Regions from separate parts of the Micromonospora sp. NBC_00898 genome, predicted to be linked through region 2. Evidence: riboswitches for the same ligand, from Rfam matches in the RefSeq annotation. Region 2 holds a riboswitch; the other holds the start of a gene.
What was found. Region 2 has a riboswitch for ZMP and ZTP ahead of OG799_RS09985 (bifunctional 5,10-methylenetetrahydrofolate dehydrogenase/5,10-methenyltetrahydrofolate cyclohydrolase). Riboswitches for the same ligand answer to the same signal wherever they lie in the genome.

Region 1: linked by a shared signal. The riboswitch ahead of OG799_RS13955 (glycine hydroxymethyltransferase) and the one ahead of OG799_RS09985 (bifunctional 5,10-methylenetetrahydrofolate dehydrogenase/5,10-methenyltetrahydrofolate cyclohydrolase) in region 2 are both predicted to bind ZMP and ZTP.

Annotation. Positions count from the first base shown of each region.
Region 1 covers NZ_CP108775.1:2,843,940-2,848,339, forward strand. Annotated here, with positions in the region: gene OG799_RS13940 (S8 family peptidase) at 1-1,042, shown strand, start outside; gene OG799_RS13945 (hypothetical protein) at 1,199-1,462, shown strand; gene OG799_RS13950 (metallophosphoesterase family protein) at 1,513-2,376, opposite strand; ZMP/ZTP riboswitch at 2,418-2,507, shown strand; gene OG799_RS13955 (glycine hydroxymethyltransferase) at 2,526-3,944, shown strand; gene OG799_RS13960 (IS1380 family transposase) at 4,133-4,400, shown strand, end outside.
Region 2 covers NZ_CP108775.1:2,048,799-2,053,198, reverse strand. Annotated here, with positions in the region: gene OG799_RS09995 (sulfite exporter TauE/SafE family protein) at 1-678, opposite strand, end outside; gene OG799_RS09990 (endonuclease/exonuclease/phosphatase family protein) at 875-1,654, shown strand; gene OG799_RS09985 (bifunctional 5,10-methylenetetrahydrofolate dehydrogenase/5,10-methenyltetrahydrofolate cyclohydrolase) at 1,713-2,591, opposite strand; ZMP/ZTP riboswitch at 2,605-2,688, opposite strand; gene OG799_RS09980 (hypothetical protein) at 2,687-3,712, opposite strand; gene OG799_RS09975 (hypothetical protein) at 3,837-4,400, opposite strand, start outside.

The DNA of each region.
Region 1 (4,400 bases), 800 kb from region 2:
CACCGGCAGCCCGAACGTCGTCGTCGGCGTGCTGGACAGCGGCATCTCCAGCACCCACCCCGACCTGGCGACCCAGATCGCCAAGGACAAGTCCACGTCCTGCCTGGGCGGTGTCGTCGACACCACCGAAGCGGCGTGGAACCCGACCACCAGCGACCACGGCACCCACGTCGCCGGCACCATCGCCGCCGCCATCAACGGCGTCGGCGTGACCGGCATCGCGCCGGGCGTCAAGGTCGCCGCCGTCAAGGTGGTCAACGACGCCGGCTACATCTACCCGGAGGCCGCGGTCTGCGGGTTCATGTGGGCCGCCACGCACGGCATGCGGGTCACCAACAACAGCTACTACATCGACCCGTGGGAGCTGAACTGCCGCAACGACGCCCGTCAGCGTCCGGTGTGGCAGGCCGTGCAGCGCGCCATCCGTTACTCGAACAGCCAGGGCGTGCTCAACGTGGCGTCCGCCGGCAACTCGAACTACGACCTGGCGCACAAGCTCTCCGACTACGGCAGCCCGGACGACGGGACGCCGGAGGCGCGGGAGAACCTCACCAACGCCTGCATGGACCTCCCCGCGGAGGCTCCGGGCGTGGTGACCGTCGGGGCGGTCGGCCCGACCGGTGCGAAGAGCTACTACTCCTCGTACGGCCAGGGCGTCATCGACGTGACGGCCCCGGGTGGTGACACCCGGTTCCGTACGCAGGGCGTGAAGTCGACCCTCACCGACGGCATCCTGTCGACGACCTTCAACACCGTCACCCGGACCAACGGGTGGGGCTACAAGCAGGGCACCTCGATGTCCGGCCCGCACGCCACCGGCGTCGCGGCGCTGGCGCTGTCGGCGCACCCGGGGATGACCCCCGGCCAGCTGGCGGCATTCCTCGGGACCACGGCGGTGGCGCAGTCCTGCCCGGAGGGCGTCTACAACCCGGTGCCGCTGATTTCGACCGGCCCGCACGCCTACGACGCGACCTGCTCCGGCGGGGAGCGCAACGGGTTCTACGGCGCCGGCATGGTGGACGCGTACAACGTGGTGAAGTAGCAAGCACGGCACGACCAGTGGTGGGGCCCGGCGGAACATCGCCGGGCCCATCCGTTTTTCCAGCTCATGCCGGGGTAGGGGTTCAGGCCTCAGCCCAGACCCTAGGAGGTACCGGACCTGGAGGACGACATCCTCGAGTCGTACGAGGAACACCACGTGGCGGATCTGCTCTGCGCCGAGCTGGCCGCCATGAACGCGTCCGACGAACGCTTCATCGCCAAGACCACGGTGCTGATCGAGAACGTCGAGCACCACGTCGGGGAGGAGGAGCAGGAGTGGTTCCCCAAGGTGCGGGAGGCGCTCGGCCGCAACCAGCTCCAGGAGATCGGCGAGCGGATGATCGCAATGCGCAAGGACGCCCCGCGCACCCTCGACGACCCGAAGGCCCGCAAGAGCCAGGTCGACGCCGCCACCGCTTGACCCCCGCGACTCCCCCGGGGCCCGGCCGCCGGTCGGGCCCCGGCGAGTGTTCACCAGGCCGTCGGCGGCGTCCCCTCCGGCGCGGGCAGAATGCGGCGCGGGGTGCCCGCCGGCGCCGACCGCTGCCGCCACTCACGCGGGTAGCCCACCGACACCTCCTCGAACCGCACCCCGTCGTGCCAGGTCGTCCGGGGGATGTGCAGGTGGCCGTAGACCACCGCGGCGGCGGCGAAGCGCCGGTGCCAGTCGGCGGTCGCCTCGGTGCCGCACCACTGCGCGAAGATCGGGTGACGCAGGATCCGGGTCGGGTCGCGGACCAGCGGGAAGTGGTTGACCAGCACCGTCGGCAGCGCCGGGTCGCGCGCGGCGAGCCGGGCCGCCGTCGTCGCCACCCGGTCCGCGCACCAGGCCGCCCGGCTCGGGTACGGGTCGGGATGCAGCAGGAACTCGTCGGTGCAGACCACCCCGGTCCGGTACGCCTCGGCCAGCGCCGCCTCCGGGGTGTCCAGGCCGTCCGGGCGCCAGCTGTGGTCGTAGAGCAGGAAGAGCGGCGCCACCAGCGCGGGCCCGGCCGGACCGCGCCACACCGGGTACGGGTCCTCCGGGGTGAGCACGCCGAGCTGGCGGCAGAGGTCGACCAGGTGGCGGTAGCGCGCGACACCGCGGAGCTGGACCGGGTCGGCCGGCGGCGTCCAGAGCTCGTGGTTGCCCGGTGCCCAGACCACCGTGGCGAAGCGCCGGCTGAGCAGGTCGAGCGCCCACTCCACCTGGGCCACGGTGTCGCCGACGTCGCCGGCCACCAGCAGCCAGTCCCGCGGTGACTCCGGGCGCAGCGCCTCGACGATCGCCCGGTTGTCGGCGTGCCCGACGTGCAGGTCGCTGATGGCGAGCAGCGCCCCGTCCTCCCCCACCAGCCGATCCTACGAGAGCAGGCCGGGGTCGACCCGGTAGGATCGGCGCGGGCCGTGACTGGCGCGTGGGGATGGAGAACCATCGGGAAGCGGTCCCGTCATGAGGACGCATGCCGAGCGCCTGGGCCTTCCGCACGTCACCAGGAGGTCGCATGTCGCTGAACGCCGAATCCACCGCCTTCCGCAGCGCGCTCGAGGTGATCCGGGCCGTCGAGCCGCGGGTGGCCGACGCCATCGGGGCGGAGCTGGCCGACCAGCGCGAGTCCCTCAAGCTCATCGCGAGCGAGAACTACGCCTCTCCGGCCACCCTGCTGGCCATGGGCAACTGGTTCAGCGACAAGTACGCCGAGGGCACCATCGGCCGGCGCTTCTACGCCGGCTGCCAGAACGTCGACACCGTCGAGGCGCTCGCCGCCGAACACGCGAGGGAGCTGTTCGGCGCCGCCCACGCGTACGTGCAGCCGCACTCCGGCATCGACGCCAACCTGGTCGCGTTCTGGGCGATCCTGGCCGACCGGGTCGAGTCCCCCGCGCTGAAGAAGGCCCAGGTACGCCAGGTCAACGACCTCACCGAGGCGGACTGGTTCGCGCTGCGCCGCGAGCTGGGCAACCAGCGGATGCTCGGCATGTCGCTGGACGCCGGCGGTCACCTCACCCACGGCTTCCGGCCGAACATCTCCGGCAAGATGTTCGACCAGCGCAGCTACGGCACCGACCCGGCCACCGGCCTGATCGACTACGACAACGTCGCCGAGGCGGCCCGCGAGTTCAAGCCGCTGATCCTGGTGGCCGGCTACTCTGCGTACCCGCGGAAGGTCAACTTCCGGATCATGCGGGAGATCGCCGACTCGGTGGGCGCCACCTTCATGGTCGACATGGCGCACTTCGCCGGCCTGGTCGCCGGCAAGGTCTTCACCGGCGACTTCGACCCGGTGCCGCACGCGCACATCGTCACCACCACCACCCACAAGTCGCTGCGCGGCCCGCGCGGCGGCATGGTGCTCTGCGGGCCAGAGCTCGCCGACCAGGTCGACCGGGGCTGCCCGATGGTGCTCGGCGGCCCGCTGCCGCACGTGATGGCCGCCAAGGCGGTCGCCCTGGCCGAGGCCCGCCGCCCCGACTTCGCCGACTACGCCCAGCGGATCGTCGACAACGCCCGGGCGCTCGCCGAAGGGCTCACCCGCCGGGGCGCGAAGCTGGTCACCGGTGGCACCGACAACCACCTGGTGCTCATCGACGTGACCGGCTACGGCCTGACCGGCCGGCAGGCCGAGCAGGCGCTGCTCGACTCCGGCATCGTCACCAACCGCAACGCGGTCCCGCAGGACCCGAACGGCGCCTGGTACACCTCGGGCATCCGGATCGGCACCCCGGCGCTGACCAGCCGGGGCCTCGGCACGGCCGAGATGGACGCCACCGCCGAGCTGATCCACACCGTGCTCACGCAGACCACGTCCGGCGAGTCCAAGGCCAAGTACGTCCTCGACCCGGCCCTGGCCGACAAGGTCAGCAAGCAGGCCAGCGACCTGCTCACCACCTTCCCCCTCTACCCCGCCGTCGACCTCGGCTGACCCGCGACTCCCTCGGCGCCCCGCCCTGCCTCCGGCCGGGCGGGGCGCCGTCTAAGCCTCGATCCGTGGACTGGATCGGTGCACTACTGAGCGGAAGCGGCGTGGAGATGTGACGAGAGTGCCCTCTGAGCTGGGATGATCGGGTTTGTCTAGGACTCGAATCACACCAGCTCGGAAGGACACTCTCGGTGCAAGGATCTCATGCGTGGCGCGGCGACGGCGCGGTGTTCGATGATGACAATCTCGTGTCGCATGCGGGTCTGGTGCCGCTGCTGGAGTTGGCCGAGCAGGCCGGGCTGTCGCGACTGTTGGATGAGCATGTCCGGTTCGTCGATGAGCGGGTGAAGTCCGGCGCGGCCAACTCGACGCCGAAGCTGACCTCGATCATCGCGGGGATGGCTGCCGGGGCGGACAGCATCGACGACCTGGACGTAATCCGCTCCGGCGGGATGAAGG
Region 2 (4,400 bases):
CGCCATCCGCGCGCCCAGCGCGGCTCCCGCGACGTTGCACACCGCCATCGCCGCGCCCAGCAGCCACCACACGTGCCCCGTGCACGCGAACACCACCAGCGCGCCCAGGTTCGTCCCGGCGTTGACCACCTTTGCCATCGCCGAACCATGCACGAAGTCCGCACCCACCAACGCGGTGAACGCCAACACCAGGAACGTGCCCGTACCCGGACCGATCAACCCGTCGTACAGGGCGATGCCCAGCCCGGCCACCGCCACCGCCGCGGCCACCCGGGCCCGGGTCCGCCGCGCCGGCAGCGCCACCACCCCCAACCGGGGCCGCGCCAGCACGAACAGCGCCACCGACACCAGCACCACCAGCACCACCGGCCGGTACGCCCCCGCCGGCACCGCCCCCGCCAGCGCCGCACCCAGCCCGGCGGTCAGCACCGCCAGGCCGGCCGACGGCCCCGCCACCGCCCAGTCCAACTTCGTCCGCCGCGCGTACGTCACCGCCGCCGTCGACGTGCCGAAGATCGCCGCCAGCTTGTTCGTGCCCAACGCCGTCGCCACCGGCACCCCCGGCGCGGCGACCAGCAGCGCCGGCAACAGCAACAGGCCACCCCCACCGACCACCGCGTCCACCCAGCCCGCCATGGCGGCCGCGGTCAGCAGGGTGGTCAGCGACAAGGGGTCCACGGGCGGCCATTCTGCCCACCCCCGGCCGACCGGCGAGACCACCTGTGGCCAGCCTCACCGCCCGGCAGGAAGCCTCACCGGCCCCGCCGCCGCCGCAACCACAGACCGGCCGACGCCACCGCCACGAATACCAGCACCGAACACACCAACGCCTTGAGCACCCGGCAACCCTGGCATGGAGACGTAGGGTGTGCACGTGCGCCTGGCCACCTTCAACCTGCTGCACGGGCGATCCCTCACCGACGGACTCGTCGACCCCGACCGGCTCACCGCCGCCGTCACCGCCCTCGACGCCGACATCCTCGCCCTGCAGGAAGTCGACCGCGACCAGTCCCGCAGCGGCAACCTCGACCTCACCGCCATCGCCGCCCGTGCCCTCGGCGCCCCCGAACACCGCTTCGCCGCCGCCGTCGTCGGCACCCCCGGCGAACAGTTCCGCCCCCTGACCCACGACGACGACGGCCACGGCGAACCCTGCTACGGCATCGGCCTGATCAGCCGCCACCCCGTCCGCTCCTGGCAGGTCACCCGGCTACGACCCGCCCCCGTACGATCCCCGATCTACGTCCCCGGCCCCGGCGGCGGGCTCATCCTGCTGCGCGACGAACCCCGCGTCGTCCTCGCCGCCGTCCTGGACACCCCACACGGCCCGCTCACCGTCGCCGCCACCCACCTGTCCTTCGTCCCCGGCTGGAACATCCTCCAACTGCGCCGCGTCGTACGCGCCCTGCGCGCGCTGCCCGCCCCGCGGATCCTCCTCGGCGACCTCAACCTGCCCGCCGGACCCGCCGCGCTGCTGACCCGGTGGCGGCCGCTGGGCCGCCGCCCCACCTACCCGGCCGGGCAACCCCGCGTCCAACTCGACCACATCCTCGCCGACCGGCAGGGCCTCGACCGGCTCCCACCCGTCACCGCCGTCGACACCCCGCTGTCGGCCATCTCCGACCACCGGCCCCTCATCGTCGACCTCGGCTGACCGGCACCCACGCCGCACCACGGCCGGCGGCGACCCCCGCCACGGACAGCGCCGCGGCTCAGCCCATCCCGGCGGCCCGCTGAGCCGCCCGCACCGCGTTGCGGAACAACATGGCCACCGTCGTCGGCCCCACCCCGCCGACCCGCGGCGTGATCGCCCCTGCCACCTCGGCGCACGACTCGTCGACGTCCGGCAGCAACCGCCGCCCCTCGTACCGCACCCCGCCGCCGACCACCACCGCGCCGGGGCGCACATGCTCCGGCTGGATGATCCCCGGCACCCCGGCCGCCGCCACCAGGATCTCCGCCCGCCGGGTGTACCGCGGCCAGTCCGCCACCCCGGTGTGCACCACCGTCACCGCCGCGTTCGCCGTGGGCCGCTTCTGCGCCAGCAACATCGCCAACGGCCGACCCAACGTGGCCCCCCGACCCAGGATCACCACCTCCCGGCCCGACACCGGCACCCCGTGGAACGCCAGCAACGCCTCGATTCCCGCCGGCGTACACGGCAACGGCCCCGGCAGACCCAACGCCAGCCGGCCCATGTTCACCGGGTGCATCCCGTCGACGTCGGAGTCCGGATCCAGCACCTGCAACGCCCGGTCGTAGTCCAGATGCCCCGGGATCGGATACTGCACCAACACCCCGTGCACATCGGAGTCCGCGTTGAAATCCTCCAACACCCGGTGTAGATCCGCCTGCGACGCCGACGCCGGCAGGTGCACGTGCGGGGACGCGAACCCCAGCTCCGCCGCCTGCCGCTGCTTGATCCGGATGTACCCGGCACTGGCGTCGTCGTCGCCCACCAGCACCGTCGCCAACGTCGGCGTCACCCCCGCCGCGCGCAGCGCCAGCACGCCCTCGGCGACCTCCGCCAACACCTGCTCCGCCACCGGGCCACCGGACAGAATCCGGGCCGTCGTACCCGTAGAAGACATGGCTCACCCCGACCGCGGAGGCCCAGGCGGTCGACCTCCGCGACGAGCTCCCCGATGGTTACTGCCATCCCCGGTGCCGCCAGTCGCGTCAGCGCTCAGCCTGCCACATCCCAACCGCCGACCGCAGCCGCCACCGCCCACCACTCCGGCAACGACGCCACCACCTCGTCCGCCCGCCGCCGCCGCTGCGCCGCCGACGCCACCCCCAGATCCGCCACCGCCGCCTCGAACGCCGGCCGCAACGCCACCTCCCGCCCCGGCGCGTCCGCCGCCAGGACCGCGTGACACCGCGCGTACGTCGCCACGATCCAGAACATCGCCTCCCGGTGCCGGCCCGCCGCGATCAACTCGGCGCTGCCGTCCACCACCACGGCCCGGGCCGCCGGGCTGATGTCCGCGCCGAAGAAGAATTCCGTACGCCGCACCCGCGCCGCCTCGTCGAACGTGGCCGCCAACCCGGCCAGGTGCGCCCGCACCCGATCCGGACCCACCCCGCCACCGTCCAGCGACGCCAGCAGCTCCGGAAACCGGTCGCCCAACCCGTACGCCGCCAGCACCTCCCCGGCCAACACATACCGCCGGCGCACCGTCGGATCCCGCAGCGCCGCCACCACCGGCAGCAACGCCAGGACCGACGTGGGAAACAACCACGCCGTAACCTGCTCGTGCAGCGGCGCCGACGCGTCCAGCACCCGCAACCCGCCCGCCACCCGACGGCGCACTCCCGCGCACCGCCGCCGCACCCACTCCGGATCCGCGAACCCCGCCGCAACCCGCTCCCGCACCACCGCCAACCGCCCCGTCGGATCCAGGATCACCGTGTCCGTGCGGAAACACGGCGCGAACACCCACGACCCCAGCACATCCTCCGGCGACCCCAGGTCCTCCCAGGTCAGCGCCGTGACCTCCAGCAGCACACCACGGTGGCGGAACTTGCCCACCTTCGCCGCAGGCTCGTCACGCACCACCACCACGTCCACGTCCGACGACCCCGGCAGTACCGCATCATCCGGCACCCCCGCCGTCGACCCGCTGAAGAACGCGCCCCGCACACCCGGCTCCCGCCGCGCGTGCTCCCGCACCCACTCCATCGCCACCGCCCGCGCCGCACCCACCCGCATCCGACGATCCTGCCACCACGTCGACCGCCGGCCGCGACCGGGCGCGGGCCGTAGGCCGGCCCGTCGATGGGCGGACCCGCAGCCGCCGCCTGTGCCTGGCGACGCCGTCGGGCTGAGGCGACGGTCAAGACGCGAGGCAGGTCGGATCCGCGTAGACAATGAGGTAGATGCCGGACGGGCTCGCGACCGACCACCGCGGCGACGGTGAGCGGTCGGCCGTGCTGGGCCGCACGTCCACGCGCTGCGCCGGGTCCGACCGGACCACCAGGCGGCTGGGCACGTCCCGTACGCTGCGGCACCAACTGAGGAACCCGCCCCCGTCGATCGTCGGCGGCTGGTCCGGAACCTCCGTGTACCGCCAGCCCGCGTCGCGGGCCGCCGGGTCGAAGGTGCGACGCAGCTCCGCCTCACCGTGGTCCCGATCCGACCGCCAGGACAGGGAGACCGAGGTGTTCGAGGCGTCCTCGCGGCTGATCCGGTGGCAGCCATGGCTACGCACCACGTCGCGCACCCGCCGGGCACCCGCCGGCGTCACCGCCAGGACCGGGTCGGCCGCGTACGCGTCAAGCAGCTCGTCCTCGTGCGCCGGTGCGGTGCAGCCGGACACCCGGAGCCCGAGCCGGCCCTCCGCCGCGCACCCGGCGACGGTGACCGCGAGCAGTACGGCGACGGACGCCGCCGCGGCTCT